Regions from separate parts of the Streptomyces sp. NPDC088794 genome, predicted to be linked through region 2. Evidence: riboswitches for the same ligand, from Rfam matches in the RefSeq annotation. Region 2 holds a riboswitch; each other region holds the start of a gene.
What was found. A riboswitch is a leader RNA that binds a small molecule or an ion and turns the genes downstream of it on or off. The one in region 2 is predicted to bind cobalamin.
Positions count from the first base shown of each region.

Region 1: it holds a riboswitch for cobalamin, as region 2 does, so the genes downstream of both, ACIP6U_RS41370 (cobalamin biosynthesis protein) here and metE (5-methyltetrahydropteroyltriglutamate--homocysteine S-methyltransferase) in region 2, are expected to answer to the same signal.
Region 3: it holds a riboswitch for cobalamin, as region 2 does, so the genes downstream of both, ACIP6U_RS43945 (CoA-acylating methylmalonate-semialdehyde dehydrogenase) here and metE (5-methyltetrahydropteroyltriglutamate--homocysteine S-methyltransferase) in region 2, are expected to answer to the same signal.
Region 4: it holds a riboswitch for cobalamin, as region 2 does, so the genes downstream of both, ACIP6U_RS04635 (ribonucleoside-diphosphate reductase subunit alpha) here and metE (5-methyltetrahydropteroyltriglutamate--homocysteine S-methyltransferase) in region 2, are expected to answer to the same signal.

Region 1 covers NZ_JBIVKB010000020.1:66,138-70,564, forward strand. The annotation lists gene ACIP6U_RS41360 (anion permease) at 1-872, shown strand, start outside; gene ACIP6U_RS41365 (hypothetical protein) at 906-1,127, shown strand; cobalamin riboswitch at 1,206-1,369, shown strand; gene ACIP6U_RS41370 (cobalamin biosynthesis protein) at 1,467-2,411, shown strand; gene ACIP6U_RS41375 (cobyric acid synthase) at 2,408-3,919, shown strand; gene cobN (cobaltochelatase subunit CobN) at 3,916-4,427, shown strand, end outside.
Region 2 covers NZ_JBIVKB010000001.1:323,511-327,937, reverse strand. The annotation lists gene metE (5-methyltetrahydropteroyltriglutamate--homocysteine S-methyltransferase) at 1-2,178, opposite strand, end outside; cobalamin riboswitch at 2,350-2,574, opposite strand; gene helR (RNA polymerase recycling motor ATPase HelR) at 2,666-4,427, opposite strand, start outside.
Region 3 covers NZ_JBIVKB010000023.1:98,318-102,744, reverse strand. The annotation lists gene ACIP6U_RS43950 (acyl-CoA dehydrogenase family protein) at 1-690, opposite strand, end outside; gene ACIP6U_RS43945 (CoA-acylating methylmalonate-semialdehyde dehydrogenase) at 696-2,219, opposite strand; cobalamin riboswitch at 2,443-2,624, opposite strand; gene ACIP6U_RS43940 (ECF transporter S component) at 2,680-3,513, opposite strand; gene ACIP6U_RS43935 (ABC transporter ATP-binding protein) at 3,510-4,427, opposite strand, start outside.
Region 4 covers NZ_JBIVKB010000002.1:9,902-14,328, reverse strand. The annotation lists gene ACIP6U_RS04635 (ribonucleoside-diphosphate reductase subunit alpha) at 1-2,084, opposite strand, end outside; cobalamin riboswitch at 2,207-2,353, opposite strand; gene ACIP6U_RS04630 (GNAT family N-acetyltransferase) at 2,401-2,907, opposite strand; gene mctP (monocarboxylate uptake permease MctP) at 2,981-4,427, opposite strand, start outside.

The sequences.
Region 1 (4,427 bases), on a different contig from region 2:
TGCACGGCGACGCGCTCGTCACCAAGGTGCTGCTGCCGGCGGTCGCCGCCCCGATCGTGGCCGGTGTCGCCGCGCTGCTCGCGACCCGCCTGTCCTACCGGCTCGGCAGGAAGGCCGACGGCAAGGCCGCCGCGAAGGGCTACCGCGCCGGCCAGATCGCCTCCGCCGGACTGGTCTCGCTGGCCCACGGCACCAACGACGCGCAGAAGACGATGGGCATCATCACCCTCGCCCTGGTCGCCGGCGGCGCCGTCGCCCCCGACTCCGACCCGCCCACCTGGGTCATCCTCTCCGCCGGTCTCGCCATCGCGCTGGGCACCTACCTGGGCGGCTGGCGCATCATCCGCACCATGGGCAAGGGCCTGACCGAGCTTCAGCCGCAGCAGGGCTTCGCCGCCCAGACCAGCGCGGCGACCGCCATCCTGGCCTCCTCGCACCTCGGCTTCTCCCTCTCCACCACGCACGTCGTCTCCGGCTCGGTGATGGGCGCGGGCCTCGGCCGCAAGGGCGGCGTGGTCCGCTGGTCGACGGCGACCCGCATGTTCGTCGCCTGGGGCCTGACCCTGCCGGCCGCCGCCCTGGTGGGCGCGCTCGCCGAGTCCGTCACCGACCTGGGCGACTGGGGCACGGCGGTCGTCGCCGTCTTCCTGATCGCCTCCAGCGCGGCCATCTGGAAGCTCTCCCGCCGCGAGGTCGTCGACCACAGCAACGTCAACGAGACCGAGGAGCCGCCCGGCGTGGTGACCACGGCGATCGCCGCCGTGACCCCGCCTCCCGCGGGCCCGGTCACCGACGACCTGACGGCCACCATCCCGGCGCCCACGACCCCCGCGGCCGATCCGGCCGCCCCGTCGGCCGCCCCCGCTCTCTGATCCCCGCCCACCGGTAACGAAGGAATCACCAGCATGCACATCGACTGGGCGGCCCTCGGCTCCGTCTTCGGCGTCAGCCTCGTGGTCACCGTGGGCCTCGTGGCCCTGTTCACCCTCGGCGTCGCGGGCCTGTCCCGCCAGGAGAAGGCGACGGCCCAGGGCGGCTCGGCCACCCTCGCGGTGACCGGCGCCTACGTCTGCTTCGCGGCGTGCGCGGCGGCTGTGGCGTACGGGATCTCGCTGATCGTCGCCTGATCCCCGCACGTTCCTCGACCTATCGTCCGCCGACCTCCGACGGGCCCTGTGTGGGCCTCAGCACACTCTCCCGTCGCAGGTCAGCGGCAAGTTGACGGTTCTTCCAGGCCCGTGGTGGACTGCCGGGGCCAAGTACGGCGGCAAGAGAGGAAGCCGGTGTGATTCCGGCGCGGTCCCGCCACTGTCACCGGGGTAGGTAGTCCCGGGAGCCAGGAACTCTCGCCGTCGCTCTCTTCGAACCAGGGCGCGGACACCCTGAGTGAGGACAATTCGCCATGCGCGGCCGCCTGTTGAGGTCCATCACCCGAGCTCTGCCCGACCCGACGGCCGGCTGAGCCGATGCGTGCCGATCGCGTCTTCGCGTACGGCGCCGCCGCCGGCCTCCTCGGTGACCATCTGCTCGGCGATCCGCGCCGCGGCCATCCGGTCGCCGCGTTCGGCCGGGCCGCGGGCGCCGTGGAGCGGGTGCTGTGGCGCGACCACCGCGGCTGGGGCGCCCTGCACACCGCCGTGTGCGCGGGCGGCGCCGTCGCCCTCGCCGCCGCGGCAACGTCCGCCGTACGCCCCTCCCGTACCGCCTCCGTCGCGCTGACCGCCGCCGCCACCTGGGCCGTCGTCGGCGGCACCTCCCTCGCCCGTGAGGCGGGGGCCATCGGGCAGGCGCTGGCGGCCGGGGACATCGAGAGCGCGCGGGCCCGGCTGCCCCACCTCTGCGGGCGCGACCCCCAGGCCCTCGACGCCGACGGGATCGCCCGGGCCGTCGTCGAGTCCGTCGCCGAGAACACCTCCGACGCGGTGGTGGGCGCGCTGGTGTGGGGTGCGGTGGCGGGCGTGCCGGGCCTGGTCGGCTTCCGGGCCGTGAACACCCTCGACGCCATGGTCGGGCACAAGTCGCCCAAGTACCGCCGCTACGGCTGGGCTTCGGCCCGCCTCGACGACGTGGCCGGCTGGCCGGGGGCGCGGCTCACCGCCGTCCTCGCGACCGTGGCGGGCGACGATCCGCGCGGGGCGGTACGCGCCTGGCGTGCCGACGCCGGCAAGCACCCGAGCCCCAACGCCGGGCCCGTGGAGGCCTCGTTCGCGGGGGCGCTCGGGGTGCGGCTGGGCGGAACGCTGGCCTATGGAGGGCGAGTCGAGCACCGGCCCGTCCTCAATGGCGCCTCGGGGCGCGCGGTCGTCACACAGGACATCGAGCGGGCCGTACGGCTGTCCCGGCGCGTCGGTCTGCTCGCGCTCGGCGTGAGCGTCGCCGGGCGGCTGCTCGCGAAGGGGCGCAAGTCATGAGCGGCGGCGGGCTGTTGGTCGCCGGGACCACCTCGGACGCCGGCAAGAGTGTCGTCACCGCCGGAATCTGCCGGTGGCTGGTGCGGCAGGGCGTGAAGGTCGCGCCGTTCAAGGCGCAGAACATGTCCCTCAACTCGTTCGTGACGCGCGAGGGCGCGGAGATCGGGCGGGCGCAGGCCATGCAGGCGCAGGCCTGTCGGATCGAGCCGACCGCGCTGATGAATCCCGTGCTGCTCAAGCCCGGTGGCGAGCGGAGCAGTCAGGTCGTGCTCATGGGCAGGCCCGTGGGCGAAATGAGTGCGCGTGGCTACCACGGCGGGCGGCAGGAACGGTTGCTCGGGACCGTGCTCGACTGTCTCGCGGAGTTGCGGGGCACGTATGACGCGGTGATCTGTGAGGGGGCCGGCAGTCCTGCCGAGATCAATCTGCGGCGGACCGACATCGTGAACATGGGGATCGCGCGCAACGCGCGGCTGCCCGTGCTCGTGGTGGGCGACATCGACCGCGGGGGCGTCTTCGCCTCCTTCTTCGGGACGGTCGCGCTGCTCAGCCCGGAGGATCAGGCCCTGATCGCCGGGTTCGTCGTCAACAAGTTCCGTGGCGATGTGTCGCTGCTGGAACCGGGGTTGGAGATGCTGCTCGGCCTCACCGGGCGGCGGACGTACGGCGTGCTGCCGTTCCAGCACGGCCTCGGGATCGACGAGGAGGACGGGCTGCGCATCTCGCTGCGCGGGACCGTGCGGGAATCCAACACCGCGCCGCCTGTCGGCGAGGACGTGCTGCGCGTCGCCGTGTGCGCGATCCCGCTCATGTCCAACTTCACGGACGTGGACGCGCTGGCCGCCGAACCGGGCGTCGTGGTGCGGTTCGTGGACCGGCCCGAGGAGCTGGCCGACGCCGATCTCGTCGTGATCCCGGGGACCCGGGGGACGGTCAAGGCGCTGGAGTGGCTGCGGGAGCGGGGACTTGCCGACGCCCTGGTCCGCAGGGCCGCCGAGCAGCGGCCGATCCTCGGTATCTGCGGTGGTTTCCAGGTCCTCGGCGAGCACATCGAGGACGAGGTCGAGAGCCGGCGCGGACACGTGGACGGGCTCGGGGTGCTGCCCCTGCGGGTGCGGTTCGCGCGCGAGAAGACCCTCACCCGGCCGGTGGGCGAAGCCCTCGGCGAGCCGGTCGAGGGGTACGAGATCCATCACGGTGTCGCCCGACTGACCGGCGGCGAGGCCTTCTTGGACGGCTGCCGGGTCGGTCAGACCTGGGGGACCCACTGGCACGGCTCGCTGGAGTCGGACGGGTTCCGGCGGGCGTTCCTGCGCGAAGTGGCGGCCGCCGCGGGGCGCCGGTTCGTGCCGGCCGCCGACACCTCCTTCGCCGCGCTGCGCGAGGAGCAGCTCGACCGGCTCGGCGACCTGATCGAACAGCACGCGGACACGGACGCGCTGTGGCGGCTCATCGAGTCCGGCGCGCCGCAAGGACTGCCTTTCATTCCACCGGGAGCGCCCGCATGAGCACAGTGTTGTTGTTGTCGACCGCCGACACGGATCTGCTGGCGGCGCGTGCCGCCGGCGCCGGGTACCGGATCGGCAACCCGAACCGGGTGGATGTCGAGGGCGAGTTGCCCGCGCTCGTCGAGGGCGCGGACGTCGCCGTCGTGCGGCTGCTCGGCGGCAAGCGCGCCTGGGAGGACGGTCTCGCCGCGCTGAAGGCGTCCGGGATCCCGACCGTGCTGCTCGGCGGGGAGACCGTCCCCGACGCCGAGTTGATGGCCGAGTCGTCGGTGCCGGCCGGTGTGGTGGCCGAGGCGCTGCGATACCTCGTCGAGGGCGGCCCGGAGAACCTGGCCGAGCTGGCCCGGTTCCTCTCCGACACCGTCCTGCTCACCGGCGAGGGCTTCGAAGAGCCGCGGAAGATGGCCGAGTTCGGCGTCCACGGCGAGCGTGCCTTCGTCGAGGGCCGGCCGACGGTCGGCGTGCTCTTCTACCGGGCGCATCACCTCTCCGGCAACACGGCCTTCGT
Region 2 (4,427 bases):
CCCGGTGCGCAGCAGGTCGGCGGCCTCCTCCGTGCTCGGGACGCGCGGCGAGTGGATGTCGTACACGCCGGGTCCCGCCTCGCGCGGATAGCCGTGGGCGGCGAGTTCGCGCGCGACCTGCATGTGCGAGCGGGCGGCCTCCAGGCTGATGACGTCCGCGTCGAGATCGTCGATGGCCTGCACGATGTCCCCGAACTCGGCGTAGCACATGTGCGTGTGGATCTGCGTGTCCGGCCGCACCCCGCCCGTGCTGAGCCGGAACGCCTCGGTCGCCCACGCCAGATACGCGGCGCGGTCGGCGGTGCGCAGCGGGAGCGTCTCGCGCAGGGCGGGCTCGTCGACCTGGATCACCGAAGTCCCGGCCGCCTCAAGGTCGTCGACCTCCTCGCGCAGGGCGAGCGCGACCTGGCGGGCGGTGTCGCCGAGCGGCTGGTCGTCCCGGACGAAGGACCAGGCGAGCATGGTGACAGGCCCGGTGAGCATGCCCTTGACCGGACGCGAGGTGAGGGACTGGGCGTACGTCGTCCAGCGCACGGTCATCGGCTCGGGGCGGGAGATGTCGCCGGCCAGGATCGGCGGCCGGACGTAACGGGTGCCGTAGGACTGCACCCAGCCGTGCTGCGTGGCCAGGTAGCCCGTCAGCTGCTCGGCGAAGTACTGGACCATGTCGTTGCGTTCGGCCTCGCCGTGCACCAGGACGTCCAGACCGGTCTTCTCCTGGAAGGAGATCACCTCCTGGATCTCGGCCCTGATGCGCTCCTCGTAGCCGGCCGTGTCGATCCGGCCCGCCCGCAAGTCGGCGCGGGCGGTGCGCAGTTCACCGGTCTGCGGGAAGGAGCCGATCGTGGTGGTCGGCAGCAGCGGCAGACCGAGGTGGGCACGCTGGGCCGCGGCGCGCTCGGCGTACGGCTGGGAGCGGCGGGCGTCGGCCTCCGTGACGGCGGCGGCGCGGGCCCGTACCGCCGGATCGTGCGTGATCGGCGAGCCCGCACGCGAGGCCAAGTTGGCACGGTTGACGGCGAGTTCGGCGGCGATCGTGTCGGTGCCCTGGGCGAGGCCCTTGGCGAGGGTGACGATCTCGGCCGTCTTCTGCTTGGCGAACGCGAGCCAGCGCAGGATCTGCGGCTCGATGTCCCGCTCGGCGGCTGCGTCCAGCGGGACATGGAGGAGTGAGCAGGACGCGGCCACGTCGACCCGGTCGGCGAGTCCGAGCAACGTGCCAAGTGTGGCAAGGGACTTGGTGAGGTCGTTGACCCAGATGTTGCGGCCGTTGACGACCCCCGCGACCAGTCGCTTGCCGGGCAGTCCGCCCACGGCGGCCAGCGCGTCGAGGTTGGCCGCGGCGGCCTCGGTGAAGTCCAGGGCGAGCCCCTCGACCGGCGCCTTGGCCAGCACCGGCAGCGCGTCGCCGAGCCGGTCGAAGTACGAGGCGACCAGGAGCTTCGGCCGGTCGGTGAGGCCACCGAGGTCACGGTAGGCGCGCGTGGCGGCGTTCAGCTCGGCCGGGGTGCGGTCCTGGATCAGGGCGGGCTCGTCCAGCTGCACCCACTCGGCGCCCGCCGCCCGCAGGTCGGCGAGGACCTCGGCGTACACCGGCAGCAGTCGGTCGAGCAGGGTGAGCGGGTCGAAGTCCGCCGGTACGCCCGGGGCGGGCTTGGCCAGCAGGAGGTACGTGATCGGGCCGACCAGCACCGGACGGGCGTTCAGCCCGAGGGCCAGGGCCTCCGCCAACTCCGCGACCTGCTTGGTCGAGTCGGCGGCGAAGACCGTGTCGGGCCCCAACTCCGGTACCAGGTAGTGGTAGTTCGTGTCGAACCACTTGGTCATCTCCAGCGGCGCCACGTCCTGGGTGCCGCGGGCCATGGCGAAGTAGCCGTCGAGCGCGTCCGCTTCGACGGCCGCGCGGTGACGGGCGGGGACGGCGCCGACCATGACGGTGGTGTCGAGGACGTGGTCGTAGTACGAGAAGTCGCCGGTCGGCACCTCGTCGACGCCGGCCTTCGCCAGCTCCCGCCAGTTGGTGGCACGCAACTCTGCGGCCGTGGCGCGCAGGGCGTCGGCGCTGACGCGGCCCTTCCAGTAGCCCTCGATGGCCTTCTTGAGTTCGCGGTCCGGGCCCTGGCGGGGGTAGCCGTACACGGTGGCCCGCGCTGCCGCGGCTGCGGTCTTGGTGGTCACGGAGATCTCCTTCGCGAGATGGATCCCTGAGATCCCGGCGACGGGACGCGAGCGCGAAGGGTGACGGAACCGGGCGGGCACGACCCCGCGCGGCAGTGGAACTGCGCGGTCGTCCGCCTGGTATGTACGCCGACCCGCCCACGAGGTCACCGGGATGTCCGCGCACGATTCGGCCGTACGCGGGCAGGTGGCAGGTCTTCGGACTCGCGGGCACGTCCTCCGGTCTCCCGGCGGACTCCTACTGGCCGTCGCTTCCCAAGCCCTCCGTGGGCCCAGTGCGTATGACGGCGGTCGTTCCCGCTCACCGCTGCGGGGCAGTCCCGGATTCCCACCGGGTTCCCTCTTGCGACGCATCCCGCCTGGCGGACGGGGCGAACCAGCTGCACCGGCCAGCCTACGGGGTGGCGCGTCGGAGGGGAGCGACGGGTCCATCATGCGGATGCGAGATGTCCCATCGGCCTCCCTGTGCGGCGGCAGGCGGCAGGCGTCAGGTGCTCGTGAGGACGACGAGCTGCTGGGTCGCCCGGGTCATCGCCACATAGTGGTCGACCGCTCCCTCGATGCCCTCGCCGAACTTCTCCGGGTCGACGAGGACGACCAGGTCGAACTCGAGTCCCTTCGACAGTTCCGGGGTGAGTGAGCGGACTCGGGACGTCGCCCGGAACGTGGGATCGCCGATGACGCAGGCGATCCCGTCGTCGTGTGCGGCGAGCCAGGTGTCGAGGACCGAGGGCAGATCCGAGGCGGAGCCGTGGACGACGGGGATACCGCTGCTGCGGATGGAGGTCGGCACGTTGGCGTCCGGGAGCGCGGCCCGGATGACCGGCTCGGCCTCCGCCATGACCTCTTCCGGCGTGCGGTAGTTGATGCTCAGCGAGGCCACGTCGATCCGGTTGAGCCCGACGCGTTCGAGCCGTTCCTGCCAGGATTCCGTGAACCCGTGCCGGGCCTGGGCGCGGTCGCCGACGACGGTGAAGCTCCGGGACGGACACCGCAACAGCAGCATCTGCCACTGCGCGTCGGTCAGTTCCTGCGCCTCGTCCACGACGACGTGCGCGAACGGTCCGGCCAGCAGGTCCGGGTCGACGGTGGTCAGTTCGGCCTCGTCGACCAGGCTGACCTGAGCGTCCTCCCCGCGCAACATCTTCACCAGGCCGATGCCCTCGTCACCGTCGTCGCCCGAGGTGGACACCGCCTCGATCAAGTTGTCGACGACCTGGGTCATGCGCTCGCGTTGCGCGGCGAGGACGGCCTTGTGCCGGCGCTCGCGCCGCGCCGCCTCCGGGTCGCCGAGCCGCTGCCGTGCCGCGTCCAGGAAGGGGAGGTCGGACACCGTCCAGGCCTGGGCCTCCGCGCGCTGCAGCTTCTGCACGTCGTCGCGGTCCAGCCAGGGAGCACACATCCGCAGATAGGCGGGGACCGTCCACAGATCGCCGACCAGGTCGTCCGCTTCGAGCAGCGGCCACGCGCGGTTGAAGGCGGTCAGCAGCGCCCGGTTCTGCAGCAGCGACTTGCGCAGCAGGGTGGTCGGGGCGTCCCCCTCGTGCTTCTCCATCAGGAGGGTGAGCAGCTCCTCCCAGACCTGCTCGCGCGCCTCGTTGTGCGGGGTGCCGGGTTCCGCCGCGTCGAACGCCACGGCCCAGTCGTCGGCGCTCAGCGGGATGTCCGACCAGTGCGTGGTGACCGTCATCCCCTTGGCGGGCGGCTCCTCGTAGAACCTGACGGCCCTCTCGATCGCCTTCACCAGGTCCGCGGACGACTTGAGGGCGGCCACCTCGGGGTCGCTCTCCTCCTGCGCCGCCGCTCCCTCGGCGACCAGGTCCCGCAGGATGCAGGTCTGCACGCCCTCCTCGCCGAGGCTGGGCAGGACGTCGGAGACGTAGTCCAGGTAGGGCCGGTGCGGACCCACGAACAGGACGCCGCCCCTGCGGTGCCCGAGCCGGGGGTCGGAGTAGAGGAGGTAGGCGGACCGGTGCAGGGCGACGACGGTCTTGCCCGTACCCGGACCGCCGTCCACGACGAGCGTGCCGCGGGATCCCGCGCGGATGATGGCGTCCTGGTCGGCCTGGATGGTGCCGAGCACGTCCCGCATCCGCGCCGACCGGTTGCTGCCGAGACTGGCGATGAACGCGGACTGGTCGTCGAGCGCGGCATGCCCGGCGAATCCGTCCGCAGTGAACACCTCGTCCCAATAGTCGCCGATCCGGCCCTCCGTCCAGCGGTACCTGCGGCGGCTCGCCAGACCCATC
Region 3 (4,427 bases), on a different contig from region 2:
GCCCTCGCCCTGGCGGCCGAGGAGCCGGTCTGCGGGCAGCCGGACCCCGTCCAGGACCACCTGTCGGGTGGGCTGGGCGTTCCAGCCCATCTTCCGCTCGTTCGGGCCGAAGGAGAGGCCGGAATCCTCCTTGTCGACAAGGAAGGCGGAGACACCGTGCGGGCCGTTCCCGCCGGTGCGGGCCAGGACGACGTACACCTGGGAAGCGCCCGCGCCCGAGATGAACTGCTTGACTCCGGTCAGGACGTAGTGGTCGCCGTCGCGGACCGCGCGGGTGCGCAGCGCGGCCGCGTCCGATCCGGCGCCCGGCTCGGTCAGGCAGTAGCTCGCCAGGTCCTCCATCGCGCAGAGGCGTGGCAGCCAGCGTTCCCGCTGAGCCGCGTCGCCGTAGTGGTCGATCATCCAGGCGACCATGTTGTGGATGGAGAGATAGCCCGCGATGGACGGGCAGCCGGAGGCCAGGGTCTCGAAGACGAGGACGCCGTCGGCGCGGGTCAGGCCTGAGCCGCCCGACTCCTCACGGACGTAGACACCGCCGAGGCCGAGTCCGGCTGCCTTGCGCAGGACGTCGAGCGGGAAGTGCTTGTCCCGGTCCCAGTCCACGGCGTGCGGGGCGAGATGGTCTTGGGTGAAGTCCAACGTCGCCTCGACGAGGGCCTGTTGGTCCTCGGTGAGCAAGGTGGTGGTCATCGCGCTCAGCCCATCGTCGGGATGGTGAAGCTCGCGCCCTCGCGAAGCCCCGCGGGCCAGCGCGAAGTGACGGTCTTCGTACGCGTGTAGAAGCGGATCGCATCCGGGCCGTGCTGGTTGAGGTCGCCGAAGCCGGACCGTTTCCAGCCGCCGAAGGTGTGGTAGGCGACGGGCACCGGGATGGGCACGTTGACGCCGACCATGCCGGTGTTCACGCGCCGGGTGAAGTCGCGGGCGGTGTCGCCGTCCCGGGTGAAGATCGCGACGCCGTTGCCGTAGAGGTGCTCGCTGGGCAGGCGCAGGGCCTCCTCGTAGTCGGCGGCGCGGACCACGGACAGGACCGGGCCGAAGATCTCCTCCTGGTAGATCCGCATGGCCGGGGTGACCCGGTCGAAGAGGGAGGCTCCGGCGAAGAAGCCGTCCTCGTGGCCGGGCAGGACGAAGTCCCGTCCGTCAACGACGAGTTCGGCGCCCTCCTCGACGCCGAGGTCGACGTACGAGCGCACCCGGTCGACGGCGTCCCGGCCGACCAGCGGTCCGAAGTCGGCCTCGGGGTCGTCGCTGCGGCCGATGCGCAGCGACCCGATGCGCTCCTTCAGTCGGGCCACGAGCGCGTCGGCGGTGGCCTCGCCGACCGGGACGGCGACGGAGATCGCCATGCAGCGCTCCCCCGCCGAGCCGTTGCCCGCGCCGATCAGGGCGTCCACGGCCTGATCGAGGTCGGCGTCCGGCATGACGATCATGTGGTTCTTGGCGCCCCCGAAGCACTGGGCGCGCTTGCCGTGCGCGGCGGCGGTGGCATAGACGTACGCGGCGATCGGGGTGGAGCCGACGAAACCGAGGGCTTCGACGCGGGGGTCTTCGAGAAGGGTGTCGACGGTCTCCTTGCCGCCGTGGACGACGTTCAGGACGCCGGGCGGCAGGCCCGCTTCCAGGAAGAGTTCGGCGAGCCGGAGCGGAACGGAAGGGTCGCGTTCGGAGGGCTTGAGGATGAAGGCGTTGCCGCAGGCCAGCGCGGGCGCCGCCTTCCACAGGGGGATCATCGCGGGGAAGTTGAAGGGGGTGATGCCGGCGACGACTCCGAGCGGGGCTCGCAGGGAGTGGACGTCGATGCCCGTGCCGGCGTTGTCGGTGAACTCGCCCTTGAGCAGGTGCGGGATGCCGGCGGCGAACTCGACGACTTCGAGGCCGCGCTGGAGGTCGCCGTGCGCGTCGGCGACGGTCTTGCCGTGCTCGGAGGAGAGGAGCCGGGCCAGTGAGTCCCGCTCCCCCTCGACGAGTTGGAGGAAGCGGAGGAAGACGCGGGCGCGGCGCTGCGGGTTCCACTGACCCCACTCGCGCTGCGCCTCGGTGGCGTCGGCGATGACGGCCTCGGTCTCGGCGCGGCTCGCGAGCGGGACGCGGGCCTGCACCTCGCCGGTGTTCGGGTCGTACACATCGCCGTAGGACCCCGAGGTTCCCGGGGTGTGCTTGCCGCCGACGAAATGACTCAACTCGCGCACGGGAGCGCGGTCTTGTGCGTGGACCATGGATGCCTGCTCTCGTCAGGTGGGGTCCAGGAATGGCGCGCTCGCCACCGGCACGGACGCCGAAAGCGCACACGTGCGGGGGGGGCCGCGCAGGATCGCGTATGGCGAAGGGCCGTCAGGTCCTGACGGTGGAATGCCGGAAAGACTCGGCAACAGGCAGTGGGCCCCTGCCGGGATCGTGAACGCATACCGGTGCCATGCGTGTCTGCTCCATCCTCGTGGACAACACGGAACAAACCGCGGCCGGTATCCTGACTCCCGGATCAGCGCGCGCCGTCCGCCTTCCCGACATCCAGCTCGTCAGTGGCGTCCTGCTCGACGGCGAACTCCCCGGTCACAGTGGCGGGACCGTGCCGGTTTCACACCGGCTTCCCTGCACCGCGGACCTTGGGGCACGAGCATATAGTTGGACGTCCTAGTAAATCCAGTGCCGACGGCCGCGCGGCTATTCGGGTTCCGTTCAGGAGTCGCCTGGATCGGCCGCTCGCGCGGGAGCGGCGAAACGCACCGGCGCCCGGAATCGGGCCTTGCGGGCGGCCCGGCGGAACGTCGTGAGGACGGCCGGTCCCGCCAGCAGGATGCAGAGGAAGTTGGTGACCGCCCGCCCTGTGTCCCAGCCGAGGGACGTGGCGATGTCGAAGGCGACGTAGCGATGCCACTGCTCGGTGAACGGCAGGCCGGGCAGATAGGCGATGGAGTTGTTCGGGTCGAGGGAGAACGGCCAGAAGGAGAGGTTGAGCAGGAAGCCGAAGAGATAGCCGGAGAGCGAGCCGTAGACGGCGAGGAGCAGTACCTCGCGTCGGCCGCTCGCTCTGGGGAGGAAGCCGGCGAGCATGCCGACGAACGCGCAACCGAACATCTGGTACGGCATCCACGGCCCGACCCCGCCGGTGATGAGGGCGGAGGCGAACAGCGAGGTGCACCCCAGGACGAAGCCGAAGCCGGGCCCGTAGACGCGTCCGGCGAGGACGAGGACGAAGAAGACGGTCTCGATGCCCGCGGTGCCGGCGCCCAGTGGACGCAGCGCCGCGTTGACGGCGGACAGGACGCCGAGCATCGCGAGCGCCTTGGAGTCGATACCGCCCTCGGCGATCTCGGAGAGGACGACGCACAGGACGAGTACCAGCAGCACGCCGAAGATGAGCGGGGGTGCGTAGTTCGAGCCGAAGGTGCCCGGTGCGACGACGAACGGCCAGAAGAACGCGACCACGCCGAGGATCGCGGCGAGCGCCATCACGATCCCGGCGCGGCCGGTGAGCCGGATGGCCGGGGCGGAGGTACGGAGTGCGGTCATCGGTCGGAGTCCCCGTCCAGCAGCGGGAGCACCTGATCGACGGTCAGGAACGGCAGCGGAGCGAGGATCTTCGCCGTCTGCGGCGCGAACACCGGTGAGGCCGTGATGACTTCGGCGGTGGGCCCGTCGGCGACGATGTCCCCCTCCGCCATGACGACGACCCGGTCGGCGGCGCGGGCGACGAACTCGACGTCGTGGGTGGCGATGACGACGGCCCGGCCCTCGGCGGCCAGCGCGTCGACGATCCGGACGAGTTCCGTCTTTGCGCGGTAGTCGAGGCCGCGTGTCGGCTCGTCGAGAAGCAGCACTCGGGGTGCGGCGGAGAGTTGGATGGCCAGGACGAGTGCCAGCTTCTGTCCCTCGGACAGGTCGCGCGGGTGGGTGTCGTCGGGGATGCCGGGCGCGAGCCGGTCCAGGATGGCGCGGGCCGGCTCCCCGCCGGCCGACTCGGTGTCGGCCTGGCCGAGTTCCTGTTTGACGCTTTCGAGATAGAGCAGGTCGGCGGGGGTCTGCGGGACCAGGCCGACAGCCCGGCGGGCCTCGGCGGAGGACAGCGCGTGCGGATCCCCCGGGGCGTCGGCGACCTTGACCGTTCCGGCGCGACGCGGACCGGAGCCCTGGAGTGCCCACAGCAGGGAGGACTTGCCGGAGCCGTTGCGGCCCATGAGCGCGACGACCTCGCCCCCTCGGAGGTCCAGGTCGACCTCCCGGACCGCCGGTACCCCGTGGTAGGTCACCGTTACGCCGCGCGCGGTCAACAGCCGTGGGCCGACGCTGGTTTGGGGAGGGCGTACGGGTCCGGGCGTTCGGCCTTTCAGACGGGTCCGCAGGGGGGCGGCGGCGCGGCGGGCGTCGCGGATGGACAGGGGCAGCGGGGACCAGCCGGCGGCTCGGCCGAGTTCCACGATCGGCGG
Region 4 (4,427 bases), on a different contig from region 2:
AGGCCGCGCTGCGGGATCTCCCAGGCCGTGCGGTACAGCGCGCGGACCTCCGCCGGGATCCAGGCGAAGCCCTGCACCGAGCCGTTGGCCTCGCGCAGCGCCTCGCGGGTGCGGGCGTCCCAGACGCCGAGGCGCTTCAACTCGTCGACCAGGTAGGAGTTGACCTGGAGGAACTCGCCGGACAGCGTCTCGCGCTTGAACAGGTTGGAGACCTGCGGCTCGATGCACTCGTAGACGCCGGCGATCGAGGCGATGGTGGCGGTGGGGGCGATCGCGAGCAGGAGGCTGTTGCGCATGCCGACCTTGGCGATACGTTCCCGCAGTGCCGCCCAGCGCTCGGGCCAGGTCAGTTCCACGTCGTAGTGGTCGGGGTGCAGGACGCCTCGGGCGGTGCGGGTCTTCTCCCAGGCGGGGAGGGGGCCGTTGCGCTCGGCCAGGTCCGCCGACGCCTCGTACGCGGCGAGCATGATGCGCTCGGCGATGCGGGTGGAGAGGGCCTTGGCCTCGGGGGAGTCGAAGGGCAGGCGGAGTTTGAAGAAGACGTCCTGGAGGCCCATGGCACCGAGGCCGACGGGACGCCATTTCGCGTTGGAGCGGCCCGCCTGCTCGGTCGGGTAGAAGTTGATGTCGACGACCCGGTCGAGGAAGGTGACGGCCGTGCGGACGGTCTCGTCCAGCCGGTCCCAGTCGATGTCCCGGCCGACCACGAAGGCGCCGAGGCTGACCGAGCCCAGGTTGCAGACCGCGGTCTCGCCGTCGTCCGTGACCTCCAGGATCTCCGTGCAGAGGTTGGAGGAGTGGACCGTGTGGCCCGGCTCGGCGGTCTGGTTGGCGGTGCGGTTGGCGGCGTCCTTGAAGGTCAGCCAGCCATTGCCGGTCTGCGCGAGGGTGCGCATCATGCGGCCGTAGAGGTCGCGGGCCGGGATGGTCTTGCGGGCGAGCCCGGCGGCCTCGGCCTTGCGGTACGCGGCGTCGAACTCCGCGCCCCACAGGTCGACGAGTTCGGGCACGTCGGCGGGGGAGAAGAGCGACCAGACGCCGTCCTCGTTGACCCGGCGCATGAACTCGTCCGGGATCCAGTGCGCGAGGTTCAGGTTGTGCGTACGGCGGGCGTCCTCACCGGTGTTGTCCCGCAGCTCCAGGAACTCCTCGATGTCGGAGTGCCAGGTCTCCAGGTAGACCGCGGCCGCGCCCTTGCGCCGGCCGCCCTGGTTCACGGCGGCGACGGAGGCGTCCAGCGTCTTGAGGAACGGGACGATGCCGTTGGAGTGCCCGTTGGTGCCGCGGATCAGTGAACCCCGGGAGCGGATGCGGGAGTAGGCGATGCCGATGCCGCCGGCGTGCTTGGAGAGGCGGGCGACCTGGTGGTAGCGGTCGTAGATGGAGTCCAGCTCGTCCATCGGGGAGTCGAGGAGGTAGCAGGACGACATCTGGGGGTGCCGGGTGCCGGAGTTGAAGAGCGTGGGGGAGGAGGGGAGGTAGTCCAGCCGGCTCATCAGGCGGTAGAGCGAGGCGACTTCGTCCAGGGCGCGGGTGCTGTCGTCCTCCGCGAGGCCGGCGGCGACGCGCAGCATGAAGTGCTGGGGGGTCTCGACGACCTTGCGGGTGATGGGGTGGCGCAGCAGGTAGCGGCTGTGCAGGGTGCGCAGGCCGAAGTAGCCGAAGCGGTCGTCGGCGGTGCGGTCGATCAGTTCGTCGAGGCGGGCCGCGTGGACGCGGACGAACTCGGCGGTGCGGTCGGCGATGAGGCCCTCGCGGTGGCCGACGAGGACCGACTCGGTGAACGAGGTGACGCCCTGCGAGGCGGCCTCGGCGCGGATCGAGATGGTCAGCAGCCGGGCGGCGACCTGCGAGTAGGCGGGGTCCTCCGAGATGAGACCGGCGGCGGCCTCCGTGGCCAGCTCGCGCAGTTCGGCCTCGTCGGCCTGCGCGGACCGGCCGCGCAACGCGGCGGCGGCGACCCGGCCGGGGTCGGCGTCGGGGAGGTCGGCGGTCAACTCGGTCAGGATCCGCAGCAACGCGGTACCGGGGCCGTCGGTCTCCGGCGCGGTGACTGAAGCCGGGTCGGCTGGCGCGATGGTCACGTGGGGCTCTCCCTCGCTGGGCACGGGGGCCAGGCGGAGGGCAGGGGGCAGCCACGAGCGCACGACGGCGTCGCGTCCCCGGCCCATTCCACGAGGCCCGGACGTCATGGCACCCGACCGGCTTGGTCGGGCGCGCTGTCGGCAGGTCCTCGGACTGACGCCCATACATGTGCGAACACGCATGAGTACACCGTTGCGGGACAGTTCCGGATTCGCACCGGATTCCCCTGCGACGACAGCGAGCATGAGCATACATCTTGTGCTGGGTTGTAGGAGCACCCCTAGATGTTGTGTCGCGCGCCGACTTCGGAGCGTGTCAGAACGTCAACTGATAGGTGAGCAGCACGAAGTCGCCGGCCTCCGGAATGGGGTTCCAGTCCCGTTCCGGGACGCGGACGAAGCCGAGGCGTTCGTAGATGCGGTGGGCGGCGCGCATGGTCGGCTGGGTGGACAGGACGATGCCGGTGCAGTCCTCGGCGGCTCGTGCGCGGTCGACGCAGGCGCGGACGAGTGCCTCGCCCGCGCCCCGGCCGCGGGCCGCCCGGTCGACGGCGAGCATGCGGATCTCGGCCTCGGTGGGGCCGGCCCGCTCGGCCATGTGCGTGCCGGCGGTGACGAAGGTGACCCCGCCGAGGATCCGGTCCCTGTCCGTGGCGACCAGCACGTCGGCGACGGCCGCCCGATTGGCCACGTCTCTGAGCTCGCCGAGGTACCAGTCGCTCTCTCCGAAGGTCAGCAGGTCGTCCTGGAGGTAGGCCTGGGCGGTGATCTCGCCGAGGGTCTCGTATTCGGTGGGGTGCGCTGCCCGGATCACGATGTCCATGCAGGCGAGTGTGCCCGACGGGTACGACAACGGGCCGCCGGATTTTCTCCGGCGGCCCGTTGAGCAGGAGTGCCTAGTGCGAGGTCCCCGCCGTGGCCGGCGGCAGTTCCACCTCCACGCCCGGGTCGCCCGCGTCCGCCGTGTAGTCGCCCGGCTGCGTCTCGTCGACGCCCTCCGGGGCCTTCAGTGCCTTCAGGACGAAGGTCAGGACCACCGTGACGACGACGTTCAGGACGAACGCGGTGAGGCCGATGTAGCCGATCTCGCCGATGCCGGGGATCTCCTTGGAGGAGCCGCCGAAGTGCTTCTGGGTCGGGGAGGCGACGCCGTACGCGGCGGCCGTGCCGTAGATCATGCCGACCGCCCAGCCGGCGAGCAGGGCCCAGCGGTGGAACCAGCGGGTGAACAGGCCGCCGACCAGGGCCGGGAAGGTCTGGAGGATCCAGATGCCGCCGAGGAGCTGGAAGTTGATGGCGACCGTCTTGTCCATCGTCAGGACGAAGACCAGGGCGCCGACCTTCACCAGCAGGGACACCAGCTTGGAGACCTTGGTCTCCTGTTCCGGTGTGGCGTCCGGCTTGATGAAGTCCTTGTAGATGTTGCGGGTGAAGAGGTTCGCGGCCGCGATGGACATGATGGCCGCGGGCACCAGCGCGCCGATGCCGATCGCCGCGAAGGCCACGCCCGCGAACCAGTCCGGGAACATGTCCTCGAACAGCTGCGGGATCGCCAACTGCCCGTTGCTGACCTTCACTCCGGCCGCGATGGCCATGAACCCGAGCAGCGCCAGCAGGCCGAGCATCAGTGAATACAGCGGCAGGATCGTGGTGTTGCGGCGGATCACCTCACGGCTCCTGGAGGAGAGCGTCGCGGTGATCGAGTGCGGGTACATGAAGAGCGCGAGCGCGGAGCCCAACGCCAGGGTGGCGTACGTCCATTGACCCGCCTCGGCCGGTGCGAGGGCGCCGCGCGGCTTGCCGGTCGCCGGGTTGGTCTGCGCGAACGCCTCGCCGGCCTTGGCGAAGATGTCGTCGAAACCGCCCAGTTTGATCGGGATGTAGATGATCGCCACCGCGATGACGATGTAGATCAGCGTGTCCTTCACGAACGCGATCAGCGCGGGCGCGCGCAGTCCCGAGGAGTAGGTGTACGCCGCGAGTACGCCGAAGGCGATCAGCAGCGGGAGGTCCTTCACGAACCAGTTGGTGTCGTCACCGCCGCCGACGCCCATCACGTCCAGCACTGCCTGGATGCCGACGAGTTGGAGCGCGATGTACGGCATCGTCGCGAGGATGCCGGTGACGGCCACCGCGAGCGAGAGGCCCTTCGAGCCGAACCGGCCGCGCACGAAGTCGGACGTCGTCACATAGCCGTGCTTGTGCGAGACCGACCAGAGGCGGGGCAGGAAGGTGAAGATCAGCGGGTAGACGAGGATCGTGTACGGCACCGCGAAGAAGCCGGCCGCGCCGGCCGCGTAGATCGCCGCCGGGACCGCCACGAACGTATACGCCGTGTAGAGG